Regions from separate parts of the Neobacillus sp. GCM10023253 genome, predicted to be linked through region 2. Evidence: riboswitches for the same ligand, from Rfam matches in the RefSeq annotation. Region 2 holds a riboswitch; the other holds the start of a gene.

Region 1 (8,125 bases), on a different contig from region 2:
TCAAGAATAAGTAATGTAGAAAAAAGACTATGAGCAAAGGATGGTGACAACTTGAACGATAGAATTATTATACCAATATGGGCAATTGGCTCGTTTTTGGTGCTTATGAACACAACCATGTTTAACGTTGCCCTCCCAACCATCATACACCAGCTACACATAACAGCTGGTGAGGGTTCCTGGATTGTTTCGGGGTATTCCATTGTGTTTGCGTTGTCAACTGTCATCTTCAGTCGATTATCCGATTATGTGTCTATCCGGAAGCTGTTGTTTGTTGGTTTGACCCTGCTTGGGGCAGCATCCCTAATGGGGTTTTTCACACATAGCTTCGCGATTCTATTGGCTGCCCGGTTGGTTCAGGCAAGTGGTGCCGGTGCCGTGCCGGGATTAGGTATTGTTCTTGCAAGCCGTTACGTGCCATTCGAGCGCCGTGGACGGGCCATTACCATTATCGCCTCAGGGTCGTCCTTGGCGTTTGCGTTAGGACCCGTAATTGGTGGCGTGATTACACAGTTTATGGGCTGGAATGGACTGTTTCTAATCACCAGTCTGGTCATACCATTGGTTCCGGTCCTGTGGAGGCTGCTGCCACAAGAAATCCATACAGAATTCAGCTTTGATATCCCTGGTGCCGCCCTTACCGCCATTGCCGTGGTATCAATATTGATAAGCGTCATGCAATTATCCATATGGTTCCTGCTCCTTAGCTTCGGTGCACTTGTAGCGAACATTTGGCACTTACGCAAAGCAAAAAATCCATTTGTACTCCCCAACTTGTTTCATCATCATGGTTACCGCAAACTTTTGGTTGTTAGTTTTTGTGCTTTTATTCTGAATATGTCGATGCTCTTTATGCTGCCTTTATTGTTAGCGGATGGGTTTCATATGCCTGCAGGAGCTGTAGGGTTGATGATGTGTCCAGGATCGTTATTATCCGCCCTTATGATAAGGCGGGTCGGAAGATGGATTGACCAGTATGGTAACTACCGCTTCCTCATAATCGGGCATTTTCTTATGGCTGCAAGTATCATTATGATGACATTGCTGGTACAAGTATCGCCATACATCATAATGTTTGGTTATATCATATTCGCTCCGGCTCTTTCGACGATAATATCTGCTTTATCCAATGAGGTATCTCGCATTTTAGCCAAGGATCAGATTGGTTCTGGTATGGGGTTAAGTCAACTCAGCCAATTCTTTGGAGGGTCATTAGCAGTCGCAATTTGTGGCGTATTAATCAGCTGGCAAGCGAAAATACCTTTCATTTCCTCATTTCAGCACATTTATTTGCTGTTAATAGTCGTTCTTCTGGGATCGATCTCAATCCTATTTTGGTATGGAAAGCGAGCCCATAAAGGAGAAATCAATATTCAAGTTTAATAGAATTAAATTTTTAAAATTATATTTGGAAGGTGAATAGTATGAGTCGCTTAGAAGGTATGAAGAAAATGATGACAGGTGAAGTACCTATTGCACCAGTAGCGGAAGTACTTGGGTTTCAAGTGGTAGAGGTGGAGGAAGGCAGAGTTGTGATTGAAATGGAAGTTTCTGATCGGTTACATAACCCAATGGGGACGCTGCACGGCGGGATTCTGTGTGACATTGCGGATGCTGCGATGGGATATGCTTTTGTCACAACGCTCTCAGACGACGAACTGTTTACGACAGTTGAAATTAAATTTAATTTCCTTAAACCGATTTTTAAAGCGAAGCTTAGAGCAGAGGGGAAACTCATTAAGAAAGGCTCTACAGTGGGATTGCTGGAATGTCATGTATATGACGAAAAAGGAAGTCTAGTAGGGCATTCTACTAGTACATGTATGATATTAAAAGGAAATCCGGAACGAAAGCGAGTTCAGCTAAAATAAACCATGGGGACGGTTCTCATGCTTCCAAACCATGAGAACCGTCCCCGTGCGTCACCACTTGTGAATTTTGGTGGGGATTAATCGTAGCGGACTTGGTCTTCTCCTTCCACAATTAACTCCAATTCTGTTAAAAAGTTGAGTTGAAGCGGTGCCGGTAAACGCTCGATTATATCACTGATTTCAGGAAGATTTTCTGCATCATTGATAGTGGCTGGCGGTTGGTCCAATTGCTGAAACCAAATCTTTAATTCGTCAATAAACTCATAAAAATGCCTTTCAAACCGTTCGGCACATTCTTCACTTTCATCCTCTAGAGCGTTCTTCATCATTTCCCAATCCAGAAGGGTGGCTTCCAATTTCTCGTAAACAAGATTTATCACATTATCACTCCTTGGCTCTTAGTATCTAAGCGAAAGCTTAACAACAAGGCGTTCCTTGAACAAATACTGCTATGGTTTTGAGTATACAGAAGCAAACCTTTTAAGACAAAGGATTCGTCACTTGTTATGACTTTTGGTCTAATCTAAACTGCACAAGTCATATGCATGAATATAACGGAATTGAGGTGTGGGAATGAAAGCAGTTGTGTCCACAAAGTACGGTACTCCCGATGTTCTTATTTTAGGAGAGGTAGAAAAACCTATGCCTAAAGATGATCAGGTACTAGTAAAGGTCCACGCAGCATCTTTGAATTTTGGCAATCTAGTTCTTTTAAAAGGTGAACCGTTCTTAGCACGCTTTGCTTTTGGTCTGCTAAAACCAAAATACTCCATACCCGGAGGCGACATAGCAGGCCAGGTTGAGGCAGTAGGCAAAGATGTTACCCAGTTTCAACCAGGACAAGAGGTGTTTGGAGACCTATCCGCCTGTGGTTGGGGCGGTTTTGCTGAATATGTATCTGTTCCAGAAAAAGCATTAGCGTTAAAGCCGGAAAAACTGTCATTTGAGGAAGCCGCGGCGGTACCAATGGCAGCGGTCACAGCCTTACAAAGCATGCGCGATAAGGGTAAGATTCAAGCAGGACAAAAGGTTTTAGTCAATGGGGCGTCTGGCGGTGTAGGGACTTTCGCCGTTCAGATTGCCAAGTCCTTTGGTGCAGAGGTAACGGGGGTTTGCAGCACAAGAAATATAGATATTTTGCAGTCACTCGGTGCTGATCATGTGATTGATTATACAAAAGAGGATTTTACTAAAAAAATGACAAAATATGATCTGATTCTTGGGGTGAACGGACATCATCCGATTACTGATTATAAACAGGCCTTAACGAATAATGGAATTTTCGTTCATGTAGGAGGTTCAGGGGCTCAAATGTTTCAAGCAATGACGCTGGGGCCTTGGTTCTCCCTCTTTGGAAATAAAAAAATGGGCAGCTTTTTACAGAGGCAGAACCAAAGTGATTTAAATTTCATAAAAGAGCTTATCGAAGCTGGAAAAATTACACCAGTCATTGATAAAAGGTTTAAATTAAGTGAAATTCAGGAAGCATTCAAGTATTTTGAACAAGGGCATGCTCAAGGTAAGGTAGTTATTACAATTTGAAAACTATTAATTAAAAAATGCACCGTTTTTGCGGTACTTTTTAATTCTAATTCTGTTTAATAGGAAATGTAAGTTGAAAGGTAGTTAAGTGATTATCTGATATACATTCTATTTCACCGTGATGTTTCTCAACAATATTCTTACAAACGAATAAGCCGATACCTGTGCCTAGTTTCTTAGTAGTGAAGAAGGGTTCGAAAATTAATTGTACTGCTTCAAGATCGATAGTGGGGCCATTATTAGAAATACGAATTTTGATTTGGTGATCTTCTATATTTGTTTGAATATCAATTTTTCGCAGATTTTCTTCTTCACACACAGCGTCAACTGCATTTATTAATAGGTTTAGAAAAACTTGTTTTAACTCATTCCGATCGCCAGTAATACAAATATCAGCATCGATATTTGTATGAATTTGGACATTGCCATCGACGATGCTTGGATATAGGAAATCAAGCACTTCTTCTATTAATAAATGGATGGTAATGTCTTCATTCTGGCTTTCTGCCAGCGTGTTCAGTTTTGATGTATGAAGGAACTGAGTAATTCTGAACTTAAGTTGATCTAATTCTTGGCTGACGACATCTAAATATGGTAGATTAGGATGCTCGTGCTTTAATAGTTTTATAAAGCCCATAACGGAAGTGAGCGGGTTGCGAAATTCATGAACAAAGCTAGAAGACATTTGTCCAAGAATCGCCAACCGGTCCTTATGTGTTTGGGAAATAAATAAATTTTGTTCTTGTAGTTTCTTATCTTTGATTTCGGTGTACTTAGAAACAGCATAGAAACAGAATAAATCGAACTGTTTATTGACCAAGTCAATAATTGTCTGGAAATCTTCAGGCATGAGTCCGGAAAGGTTTAGGTATTTAATAATAATACTCCTACCCAGATTAACATTATAAACAAACTCCCCAATATTGATATTGGCCTCGACCCGTTCCAGGGCTACTTTGTGCGCCAATAATTTAACATCTTCTTCCGAGAATCCATTTAACATAGAATTTGTTATGAGATGGTACATTAAATGACCGTTCTTTAATATTAGCTCTGGTTTATCCCGGTAATGATGGATAATAATTTGCTCTTCCCAAAAATGTATAAACTTTTGTTCATTCTCAATTAGAAATTGGCCAACTTTTTTATCCATACACAGCCTGCTTTCCACTATTATAATGAGATTATAGCATAAAGTTTGAGGCATAGGGACGGTTCTCGTGCCTCAAAATAGGTGTAAATAAGAAATATTTCAAAGCAATTTGATGAAATGTACGAGCAAATATTAAGTTTGAAATGTTTGACTTTTTAGAATAAAATGTTACCATATATCCATATAAGGTAATCTTTTTAAATGAATATGAATCAAATCCGCTAGAGGTGCCTTTTTGAAAAGGCTGAGATTGAAGTGTGACTTCGGGACTCTATGAACCTGATCTGGTTAATGCCAGCGTAGGGAAGTGGACAACGGGATTTTTGGAGAGCAAAATTTTTATTTCTAAATTTCGGCCACTTTCTTACAAAAGGAAGTGGCTTTTTGTATTGCTTGTTTTGCGCTTCCTTAGACCAGCGAAATCCATTCAAAGGGGGGGAGTTGTATTTTTACTAGTCTAAAAGAAAAAGAGTTGCATCTTATATCCAATGGTAAAATGTCGATCCACCGATTGGCTGAAATAGCGAAGGATATTCATCCATTTGTAACTGCGCTACACTTGCGGGAAAAACAAAAATCAGCAAAGGAACTTTTTCAAGCAGTCGAACTTTTAACAAATGAAAACGTCCCTCCATCAAAAATCGTGATTAACGATCGGGTAGATGTTGCAATCGCGGCAAAGGCCCTTGGTGTTCAATTAGCCTATCATAGTTTAGATACAGCCTGTGTAAAGGAGCATTTTCCTCAACTTAGGGTCGGGACTTCCATTCACTCCTATGAAGAAGGACAAAATGCAAAAGAGAATGGAGCTGATTTCGTTCTATACGGTCATGTCTTCCCTTCGCAATCAAAACCAGGAAAGACCCCAAAAGGGCTAGAGGAATTAACACGGCTGTCACAGCTGAACATTCCGGTGATTGCCATTGGCGGGATAACGCAGGAGAATACGGAAGAGGTCCTACAGGCAGGGGCAACGGGTATCGCTGTCATGTCAGGTGTTTTAGATGCCCGGGACCCCTTATTAGCCGTAAAGTCTTACATACATGCATTTAGAGATGGAGGTGGGAAATATGGATCATACATTTGATGTTGCCATAATTGGAGGTGGTGTTAATGGAGCCTCGATTGCCAATCAGTTATCAAAGCTAGGAAGAAAAGTCATCATTATTGAGAAAGAACAAATCGGCTGCCAAGCATCAAGTGCTGCCGCCGGAATGCTGGCTGCGCAAGCTGAACTTGAATATGACGGTCCATTATTTCAGTTGGCGATAAAAAGTCAAGCAATGTTTTCGGCTCTCGCTAATGAATTATTGGAAACTACTGGTGTGGACATCGAGTTTGTCAATAAAGGGATGTTAAAAATTGCAGAAACCGAAGACATAGCAGAAGAAGTAAAAAAACAGGTCACCTTTCAAAAGAAATGGGATCCAACCATAAAATGGCTGGATGCGAAGGAATTACGAGAAATGGAACCGTCACTTTCACCAAGCGTACCTGGAGCGATGTATCTCCCGAACGATGGGCATGTACAGCCTGCAAAGTTAACGCAGGCGTTCGCAAAAGCGGCGGTCCATTTTGGTGCTAAAATACTTGAAAACACCGAAGTGCTATCTTTTCTTTATCAAAACGGTCAGGTGATAGGGGTGCAAACCACGAACGGAACCATCCTTAGTGATAACTTTGTTGTTGCGGCCGGTGCTTGGGCGGCCCAATTAATGCGTGAATCTGGTTTAGAGATGAACCTGTATCCTGTTAAAGGTGAGTGCTTTTCCGTTAAAACAGAAAGGCCAATTATCAATAGAACCATTTTTTCAGATAAACGCTGCTATCTTGTACCAAAAAAGAATGGAGAAATTTATATTGGTGCGACGATGATTGAACATACATTCGATAAAAAGGTAACAGCAAAAGGGATTGCCACTTTACTGGAAAGAGCAACCCAAATCATACCGCAAATTAAAGAGGCAGCGTGGGAGCGGGTGTGGGCTGGAATTCGGCCACAGACAGGTGATGGACTGCCTTACATTGGCGCGCATCCGAGGTGGAAGAATTTGTTTGTGGCAGCAGGGCATTTCCGCAATGGGATTCTACTTAGCCCGATTACAGGGAAACTAGTGGCTGAATTAATCGAAGGCAGACTGAAAGATGAGAATCTGCTATCAGCTTTCCGGCTCGACAGAAATATGTTGGTAGGAGGTAAACCATGAAGGTATTCTTAAATGGCGAATGGACCCAATTATCAGACAGTATGGTATTTGTTTCAGATGTTCTTCAGCATTTTGAAATCCATGATAAAGTCGTTGTGGTCGAAGTAAACGGTGAAATTTTAACCAAGCTGGAACACCAAAGTACTAGACTAGCAGATAAAGACCGAATTGAAATAGTCCATTTTGTAGGAGGCGGTTGATATGTTAAAAATTGGTCCATTATCCTTCCAATCTCGTTTATTGCTTGGGACAGGGAAGTATCCAAGCTTTGACATCCAAAAGCAGGCGGTCGAAGTGTCCGAAGCAGAAATCCTTACATTTGCAGTAAGACGGATGAATATTTTTGAAGCTAGCCAGCCGAATTTTTTAGAGCAGCTAGATACCAATAAATATAAGCTGTTGCCAAACACTGCAGGAGCGAAAACAGCTGCAGAGGCTGTCCGAATCGCTAAGTTAGCGAAAGCATCAGGCTTATGCGACATGATTAAAGTGGAAGTGATCGGCTGTGATAAAACGTTACTTCCTGACCCGATTGAAACGCTAAAGGCCACCGAAGAATTGGTGAAGGAGGGCTTTATTGTACTCCCTTATACCTCTGACGATGTGGTGCTAGCCCGGAAACTTCAAGAAGCAGGCTGCCATGCTGTCATGCCAGGGGCGTCCCCAATAGGATCTGGGCAGGGTATTATCAATCCGGTAAACCTCCAGTTTATTATCGAACAAGCCGTTGTACCAGTGATTGTCGATGCGGGAATCGGCTCACCAGGCGATGCCGCTTATGCGATGGAGCTAGGAGCAGACGGTGTGTTATTAAATACCGCAGTTTCAGCAGCAAAGGATCCGGTTAAAATGGCAAAAGCGATGAAATTGGTGATTGAAGCGGGAAGGCTTGGTTATGAAGCGGGCAGAATCGAGAAAAAGCGATATGCGACAGCCAGCAGCCCTAAGGAAGGAATGAGTATCGGGTGAATAATCGATACTCTAGGCAAGAGTTGTTTCCGCCGATAGGAAAAGACGGCCAGCAGCAAATTTCCAATAAACACGTACTCATCATTGGAGTTGGAGCACTTGGATCTGCAAGTGCCGAAGCACTCGTCCGGGCTGGCATCGGCAAAATCACCATCGTGGATCGTGATTATGTCGAGTGGTCCAATTTACAGCGGCAGCAGTTATTTACAGAGGAAGATGCGAAAAATCGAATTCCAAAAGTGATCGCGGCCAAAAATCGGTTAACAGCGATAAACTCATCTGTGAACATTGTGGCCATCATTGCAGATGCTTCAGCCCTAGAGCTTGAAGACTGGGCAAAAGAAGCAGATCTGATGATGGATGCAACGGATAATTTTGAAACA
Region 2 (8,125 bases):
GAATTCCGCTGTTCCGGTTTTTCCAGCAAGCGGCTTGTCGGCCATTTCTGCCGCGTGGGCAGTCCCGCCAGCATCACCAACGACCTTGCGTAAATCAGAAGCAATCAATCCGGCGTTTTCCGGAGAAACCACGCCCTCCTTCAACACCTGCCCGCGCTTCTCTTCATCCAATAGAATCGGCTTAATCATATTGCCATTATTGATAAATGGCGTATAGGTGCTCATCAAATGAACAATGCTCATCTGCACCTGTCCCTGGCCATAACCTGAGTCGGCTAGCGCAATATCGCTTCCCATTGAACCAATTTTTGAAGTCTCAAGAGGATAAGCGAACGGCAGCTGCTCCTCAAAGCCAAACTTCTTCAAGCCATCAGAAAAGCCATCTTTCCCCATTTTCAGCGCTGCCTGTGCAAAATAAATATTATCAGAGAACACCAACGCTTTTTCGAGATTGATTGGGCTGCCCTCGTGCACCCGGGTCACGAAATAGCCGCCCCAGGACGCATCCTTCTGCCATTTCGGACCGAGGATCTGCACGCCCTCGTCCGGCTTAATCGCGCCGCTTGCGAGCCCTACAGCGGCCGTAATCGGCTTCATCACCGAGCCCGGCGCAAATGCCTGTTTAAAGCGCGTTAACAGCGGCTGGCGGGCATCGTCCTGTAGCGCCTTCCATTCGTCGGCGGTAAAGCCCAATGAAGCCTGATTCGGGTCAAATGACGGGCTGCTGACGAGCGCCAATGTTTCCCCTGTCACCGGATTCATCGCTGCCGCCGTCCCAACCTCGCCAGCCGGAGCCCCAGCAGTTCCAGTAGCCCCGGAACCAGCCGCACCTGCACCACCAGCCATCTCTGCATACACCACCGCCTGCAAATCCGCATCAATCGTCAGCTTGACATTTTTTCCATCGGCAACCGGCTTTTCCGCGAGCACTTCCTCGCCACCGGCCTTCTTCTTAATCACAATCTTCACGCCGCTCTGGCCCTTCAGCTGCTCATCCAGCACCTGCTCCAGTCCGCGCTTCCCAATCACATCGCGGCTCGTGTAGCCCTTGTCCTTGCGCTTCTCGAGCTCATCCGCGGTAATCGACCCGACATAGCCAATCAGCTGCGCCGCGGCCTCCTTGTACGGATAAATCCGCGCGTCCACCTTGCGCGTCTTCACTGGCTCGAGCGCCACGAGCTGAGCAATCCGCTCAGAATCGTCCATCGACACCTTCTTCAAAGGCACAAACATCCCCGGCTGTACCCAGCTCGCCTTCAACGCCTTGTCGACCTGATCCGGCGTCATCTTCAACAAAGAAGCCAGCTGCTCCTTCACCGGCGCGGCAATGTCCCCGGCCGTCACCCCGACCTCGTACACCTGGCCGTTCACCGCCAGCCCCGTGCCGTTCCGGTCAACAATTTCGCCCCGTTTCGCCGGCACCGTGCTCAAGCTCAGCTTGTCTCCCTCCTGCATTTTTGGAAAAATGAACCCCGGATTCCAGTCCACAAACCAGTTTTCCTTATCGTCCTTTTTTTCCTTTTTCAACTGGGCTTCTTCGGTAAAATCAATCGGCCCCGCGACACTATTCATTTTAGCGGTAAAAGAATACTTGGCTTGCTCTTTATCCGCCTGTTTATCGTCTTTCGGTTTTTTGAAGTCAATCTTGAGGTCAGTAATCTGTAAATCGTCGTAGATTTTCTTATAGCGGTTCGTAAAGTCCTCTTTCGAGATTTTCTTTTTGGCATCATTCGAAAGGTAATTATACATGTCAGCAAACTTCTGCTTATTCCATAAGGCTATGTACTCGGAAAATCGATCCTGCGGCGTTGGCTCCTTGCTGCAGCTGGCAAGCAAAACACCCAGCACCACGGCAAGCAACAGCCCGGCAACTTTTTTCAAGGCAAACCCCTCCTTTTTTTACCATTTTAACACAACCTTAGACAGATTTCTCATCAAAGCAACGTAGGTCATCCTGTATTCCAGGTATAATCAGCTGACTCTTTAACATATGCCCAAGCCCTCCAATCTACCGCAACAAAAACACCCCACCGCCAATTTCAGGACAAAACTCCTAAGGAAAATAGCGGCATTAAAAAACCCCGGCTATTAAACCGGGATTTGCTTTGTAACTAGGTGAATGAAATTAATAATAGGTGCTTTCTGCGAAACCGCACTTTCGGCATTTCCTCATACCGTATGTTTCGGAAAATAGATGCCGGCAATGTTGCTGGATGTTTTCAATTTCCTTTTCCAAGATATGAATTTTTTGTTTTAGGATATCTATTTCTTCATTCATTTTTATTACCTTAATGGAATTCGTCTCAACGGTAAATTCTTGATCCATCATGAATAAATTCCTCCGCTTTTTTCCTCATGCCTTCTTCAATGTCCACTTCTTTACTCGCTGCCTTTTCCCGAATATCATGTGATATTCTCATCGAACAGAACTTTGGCCCGCACATGGAGCAAAAATGGGCTGTTTTTGCCCCCTCCGATGGCAATGTTTCGTCATGGTATTCCCTTGCACGCTCCGGATCCAAAGAAAGATTAAACTGGTCTTCCCATCTGAATTCGAAACGGGCTTTCGATAACGCGTTGTCTCTTTTTTGCGCACCGGGGTGCCCTTTGGCCAAATCAGCGGCATGAGCGGCAATTTTATAAGCAATGACTCCTTCCCGGACATCATCTTTGTTCGGTAAGCCCAGATGCTCTTTGGGTGTCACATAACAGAGCATCGCTGTTCCGAACCAGCCGATCATCGCTGCTCCGATTGCTGAAGTAATATGATCATATCCTGGTGCGATATCGGTGGTTAAAGGTCCTAACGTATAAAATGGAGCTTCTTTACAAATTTCCATTTGCTTATCGACGTTCTCTTTGATCATATGCATTGGTACATGACCAGGCCCTTCAATCATCACCTGCACATCATGTTTCCAGGCAATGTCTGTTAATTCTCCGAGCGTTTCAAGCTCTGCGAATTGTGCTTCATCATTTGCATCGGCAATACTGCCTGGACGGAGCCCGTCTCCAAGAGAAACAGAGATATCATATTGTTTCAGGATTTCACATATTTCTTCAAAATGAGTATAGAGGAAATTCTCCTTATGATGAGCCAAGCACCATTGCGCCAAAATCGAGCCGCCGCGGGATACAATGCCCGTTGTCCGTTTTGCCGTTAAAGGAATATATCGCAGCAAAACGCCGGCATGGATCGTAAAATAATCGACGCCTTGTTCCGCCTGTTCAATTAAAGTATCACGGTAAATTTCCCATGTTAAATTCTCGGCAATCCCATTTACCTTCTCGAGTGCCTGATAGATTGGGACCGTTCCAACTGGTACGGGAGAATTGCGAATGATCCATTCTCTCGTTGTATGAATATTTTTTCCCGTTGATAAATCCATGATGGTGTCGGCGCCCCAGCGAGTTGCCCACGTCATTTTTTCAACCTCTTCCTCTATAGAGGAGGTAACAGCCGAATTCCCGATATTTGCATTAATTTTCACATGAAAGTTTCGTCCTATAATCATCGGTTCGCTTTCTGGGTGATTGATATTGGCTGGGATAATCGCTCTCCCGCTGGCAACTTCCGCACGAACAAATTCCGGTTCCCTATGTTCACGAATGGCTATGTACTCCATTTCAGGGGTAATAATGCCTTTTTTGGCATAATGCATCTGGGTGACATTTTTTCCTGCTTTAGCTTTTAGGGGTGTTTTATTTACATTGGGATACCATTCAAGCGATGCACGTTGGTCCCCTTCATGGTATCCGTTATCCTTGGCCTTTATTTCTCTTCCAACATATGCCTCCACATCATTCCGCTCGAGAATCCAATTCTTACGTAATGCTGGAAGTCCGCTTTGAATATCGACCTGATAATTCAAATCTGTGTAGGGGCCGCTCGTATCATAGACCCGAACAGGCTCATTTTCTTCTTCTCCAAAAGCAGCAACGGTTCGACTAAGTTGAATTTCTCTCATCGGAACCTTAAGATCGGGTCTTGCCCCTTCGACATATACCTTTTTACTTCCAGTGAATTGTGATTTTAACTCGATGTTCCCTTCCACTTGCTTCTGCATGTAACTTCCTCCTTCAAAATGGTTTGATTTTGCACTCTGGGAGTTACAGCGCAGTTCATTACTGGAAAGTAATGGAGGACAATACAAAAAGGTTCTGTTTTCACAGAACCTGATTTTTTCATCCAAAAGTAGCGGTACCCAAATTAAACACAGACACCTTTGATACTACTTCCCTACGCTGGTATAATCCAGATCAGGTTCAAAGGGTCAAAGAATTTATGCATTCTTCTCTCAGTCCGAGCCATCGGACCCCCCCAGTAGAGCATTTCAAACAATATTAAGTTATAATCTTACATTCGTAAATATATCAGAAATTTTTGAAAATGAAAAGCCTTTTGGTAAACTTTGTGGTTATCGGAACAGATAATTCTCATAACTGTTTTTCAAACTTTCACCTTTTGTTCATAGTTTGTTCATATCTGGAGGGTAAGATAAGAGTGTGAAAAGGACAATCTCAGTCACACTTTTTCATAACCCCCCCTTTTAATATATCGTGTTGGATCCGGCAATCGGCCGGGTCCTATTTTTTTGCTTAATGTGCGGAATCTGGCAGGCGGGCCAGATTCTTTTTTTTGAAAAAAACACAAAAAAAAAGAGGAAAGTATCCCCTTCCCCTTACTTACAGTTTCAATATTAAGAATTTGTCTTTTCTTTTGAGTTAGTGGACTCGTCTTCTTTGCTCTTGCCGTCGTCCGTTTCCTTATCGGAAGACTGGTCGTCGGAGCCAGCTGGATCCTCCAACTCCTGCTGCTTTTTTTCGCTAGGAGTTGTTTGCATAGATTCCTTGCTGTTTGAAGGAGTCGCTTCTTGTAAAGTGCTTACCGGTTTGTCGATATACTTACTAGGGTTAACCGCGACGCCATCCTTACGAATTTCAAAATGGACGTGTGTTCCAGCTTTTTCATTGAACATGCTTTGCCCAGCCTTGGCAAGAACATCTCCCTGTTTTACCTTGTCGCCAACTTCAACTTTAATGTCTTTCACAGACTGATATTGTGTTACAATACCTTTGTCGTGTTCAATTTCGATGACATTTCCAAGCACCGCGTCTTCTTCAACACGAGTGACAGTTCCGCTGAGTGATGCTAATACATCAAACGTTTCGCCGTCCTTCATGGTGATGTCGACACCAGTATTTGGGTTGTATGTGTTCTCGTAGAATACTAATGCGGCTTCCTGGTCTTCAGCTTTGGCTGTGAAATCATAGAACTTTGTCTTGATCACTGCTGATGCTGCATCCTTCACCGGCATTTTGACGTTTTCTAAAGCCGAGTTAACTTCAACTGCAGGCGGGTTGGTCTTTTTGCCAGTAATATCAGTAGACTTGTAATCGTATTTGTCTGAGTCTCCTGCACTGGACTGATACCAAAGAACACCTGTTAAAATGATTGCTGCACTTGCGATATAGATGGCTGGAAATACCCAACGCTTCTTGAAAAAGCGTTTTACGCTGGAACTTTGAGAAGATCGTTTGTTTTCTTCCTCTCTCATTTTCATCACCTCAGCAATCATTCTGAACAGATAACTAGAATTATATACACTAGTCTGAAAAAAATTTTATTTTTTGTAATCGCCTGCGTTTTTATGCATCTTTTTGAAAAATTTTTAGGGGGAATTGTTTCATGAAAGCTTTAAAATGGGTGCTGCGGGTCCTGCCCGTGCTTTATATGGCAGCCATCTTTATTCAATCGAGCCTGCCATCGGACCACTTCGTGCGCCTGCCCGATTCGAATATTGACCACACTATTAAAGAATCGTTGCATTTAATAGAGTTTGCGATTTTATATGTATTACTAGTCCTCGCATGTTTGACGTTTAGACGCGGTGACGCTGACCTGCGCAGCAATGCTGTCGCCGGTTTCAGTTTTACACCAGGCTGGAACTTGGCCTGTGCCCTGTTTGCGGCCTTCTACGGCATCAGTGACGAAATCCACCAATCGTTCTATCCATACCGCTCCGCGTCGCTATTTGACCTGTTTAAGGACTTCCTCGGCATCAGCGTCTGCTACTATTTTATTCGCGGTGCGCTGTTTAAGGGTAAATTTGAGGGGCTGGCGAAGCTGCTAGGCCGCGTTCGGTCTGTTTCTTAAACCACTGCTGGTTGGCGGTGGTTTTACTTTTTCGAAAAAATATAAGGCGGCTGATGATAGACGCGGTCTTTAAACTTGCCAGTGTACGGCAATTTCATAGATTTAAGAATCTTTCTGGCTACATGGATTGAATTTAGATGGAGGAAAGCACGAAGTTCCGAATTGGTTATTGTAGGTTTAATTAAAAGAAAGTAATCATGGATCGCTTGTATGTGCGCAGTTTTAGAATTTGCCTCACATCTCGGACAACACCAAATTCCATTTTTATATACCATTGCGAGAAAAAAGCATTCGGGACATTGAACACCTGTAAGAACATCCATTGGAGTAAGGTGAAACATTTGAAGAATATCGGGGTCTTCGGGTGTGTGATTTGTTAATAGGAGACGTTTAATTTTTTTTATATCTTTGTCACTCAGCTTGTCCGTTTTGTAGTAGCCTGCCAGTTGCTCTATCTTATCCATGAGGCATTCGCTGTTGCAAAGATGGTGAACAATCCTATCATCGCGTGATTCTAGTCTAATGATTGTTTTTTCATTTGTATTTACAACAAAGTATTGCAGCGGTATATCCGGACAATTGTGCTCCTTCAGCCATTTTTGCAGCTTAATGATCTGCAGCCTTGCCTGCAATATAGGATTTTTGATTCTTTCCTCTACACCATTCTTTTTACAAAATACTTGATTGAAATCTTTTTTATAAGTGATTTCCCCCGACCTGTTTTTCGATTCGAGGCTAAATCCAAAGGATGGAGAGAGGATGAAGGTGTCGATTTGAAAGAAGTATTTGCCTAGTTTAAGGCGGAGCCCATTAAAAATGTGATACCTTGAGTCAGACAGCATACTCAAGTGAAATTCCAGTGAACGTTCACCCTTTTCCCCAGCCTTCTTGGTACGTAATTTCTCCGTCACATCAGGTTTTGTTGGATGATTAGGGGTAATTCTTCTTAAAAGTGCCTCACATTTAAGAATGGTCCGCGAAATATCATAGTCTTTCTCACGCAAATGCATCATTCCTTTCTAAAATTACTATCCAAACCTTTTACTCCAAAAATCGACAATTACTTTGACAACTTTTTGAATTTTTAGACTAGGGATATTGCTGCTAGTTGGTTTACTCGTCTAATTTTGTGATTTACTCGTCTAATATTGACTTTTACTCGCCAACATTTGCGATTTACTCGCCCAAATCTGGATTTTACTCGCCAACCAGGATCTAAACATGAAAAAAGCCAGGCGGTCAGCCTGGCGCAGGTAACTTTCTGCTATTTTATGATCTCCACCCATCTTTTTTAATTACCTATTTTAAAATTCAACCGCCACTCCACCTGTTTTTTCCTTAAATATGGATATCTCACTTCGAATTAGGTCATTTTTAGATTACCTTTTTCCATTTACTCGTCACTTTGCCCAGTTTACTCGCCTAAAACTAAAATTTACTCGCCAACTTTTGCGATTTACTCGCCCAAATCTAAATTTTACTCGTCGACAACCAATTAATTACACCCAGCACCCACACAAAAAAGCCAGGCACCCCCACACGCCTGGCTTCCACACACACACCCTATTTCTTCGCCGTAATCGTCGCCATCATGTTCTCCGCCGAGGTGACCTCTACGCCCTTGTAGTAGTACTGGACGATATCCTTGTAGTTCTTGCCCTCCGCGGCCATTCCGTTCGCGCCGTACTGGCTCATGCCCACGCCGTGGCCATTGCCGCGTGTGGTGATCACAATATTATTCCCCTTACGCTCCCACGAAAAGTCGGATGACTTCAAGTCCAACTTATCGCGGATGTTTCTTCCGGTCAATACCTTGCCATTAAAGTCAACCTTCGCCACGCGCTTGCCCTCGGTCCGGGCGACAATTTTTCCAAGCGCATTACTTGACCCTATTTTCACGCCAAGCCGTGATTCAAACTCTTTCACGGTTACAACCTTCTGATTGGTGAATTTAGGGGAATCCTTATC

Evidence for each region. Region 2 has a riboswitch for thiamine pyrophosphate ahead of thiC (phosphomethylpyrimidine synthase ThiC). Riboswitches for the same ligand answer to the same signal wherever they lie in the genome.
Region 1: another riboswitch for thiamine pyrophosphate. It lies ahead of ACFPA1_RS19465 (thiamine phosphate synthase); the one in region 2 lies ahead of thiC (phosphomethylpyrimidine synthase ThiC).

The regions. Positions count from the first base shown of each region.
Region 1 is NZ_JBHSHV010000015.1:169,853-177,977, forward strand. It holds gene ACFPA1_RS19435 (MarR family winged helix-turn-helix transcriptional regulator) at 1-14, shown strand, start outside; gene ACFPA1_RS19440 (MFS transporter) at 52-1,383, shown strand; gene ACFPA1_RS19445 (PaaI family thioesterase) at 1,425-1,871, shown strand; gene ACFPA1_RS19450 (hypothetical protein) at 1,949-2,251, opposite strand; gene ACFPA1_RS19455 (NAD(P)-dependent alcohol dehydrogenase) at 2,445-3,413, shown strand; gene ACFPA1_RS19460 (histidine kinase N-terminal domain-containing protein) at 3,460-4,566, opposite strand; TPP riboswitch at 4,780-4,889, shown strand; gene ACFPA1_RS19465 (thiamine phosphate synthase) at 5,039-5,653, shown strand; gene thiO (glycine oxidase ThiO) at 5,637-6,773, shown strand; gene thiS (sulfur carrier protein ThiS) at 6,770-6,973, shown strand; gene ACFPA1_RS19480 (thiazole synthase) at 6,975-7,742, shown strand; gene ACFPA1_RS19485 (thiazole biosynthesis adenylyltransferase ThiF) at 7,739-8,125, shown strand, end outside.
Region 2 is NZ_JBHSHV010000027.1:248,389-256,513, reverse strand. It holds gene ACFPA1_RS24780 (penicillin-binding transpeptidase domain-containing protein) at 1-1,881, opposite strand, end outside; gene ACFPA1_RS24775 (hypothetical protein) at 2,126-2,329, opposite strand; gene thiC (phosphomethylpyrimidine synthase ThiC) at 2,304-4,067, opposite strand; TPP riboswitch at 4,221-4,333, opposite strand; gene ACFPA1_RS24765 (peptidoglycan DD-metalloendopeptidase family protein) at 4,701-5,558, opposite strand; gene ACFPA1_RS24760 (VanZ family protein) at 5,690-6,157, shown strand; gene ACFPA1_RS24755 (nuclease-related domain-containing protein) at 6,181-7,161, opposite strand; gene spoIID (stage II sporulation protein D) at 7,721-8,125, opposite strand, start outside.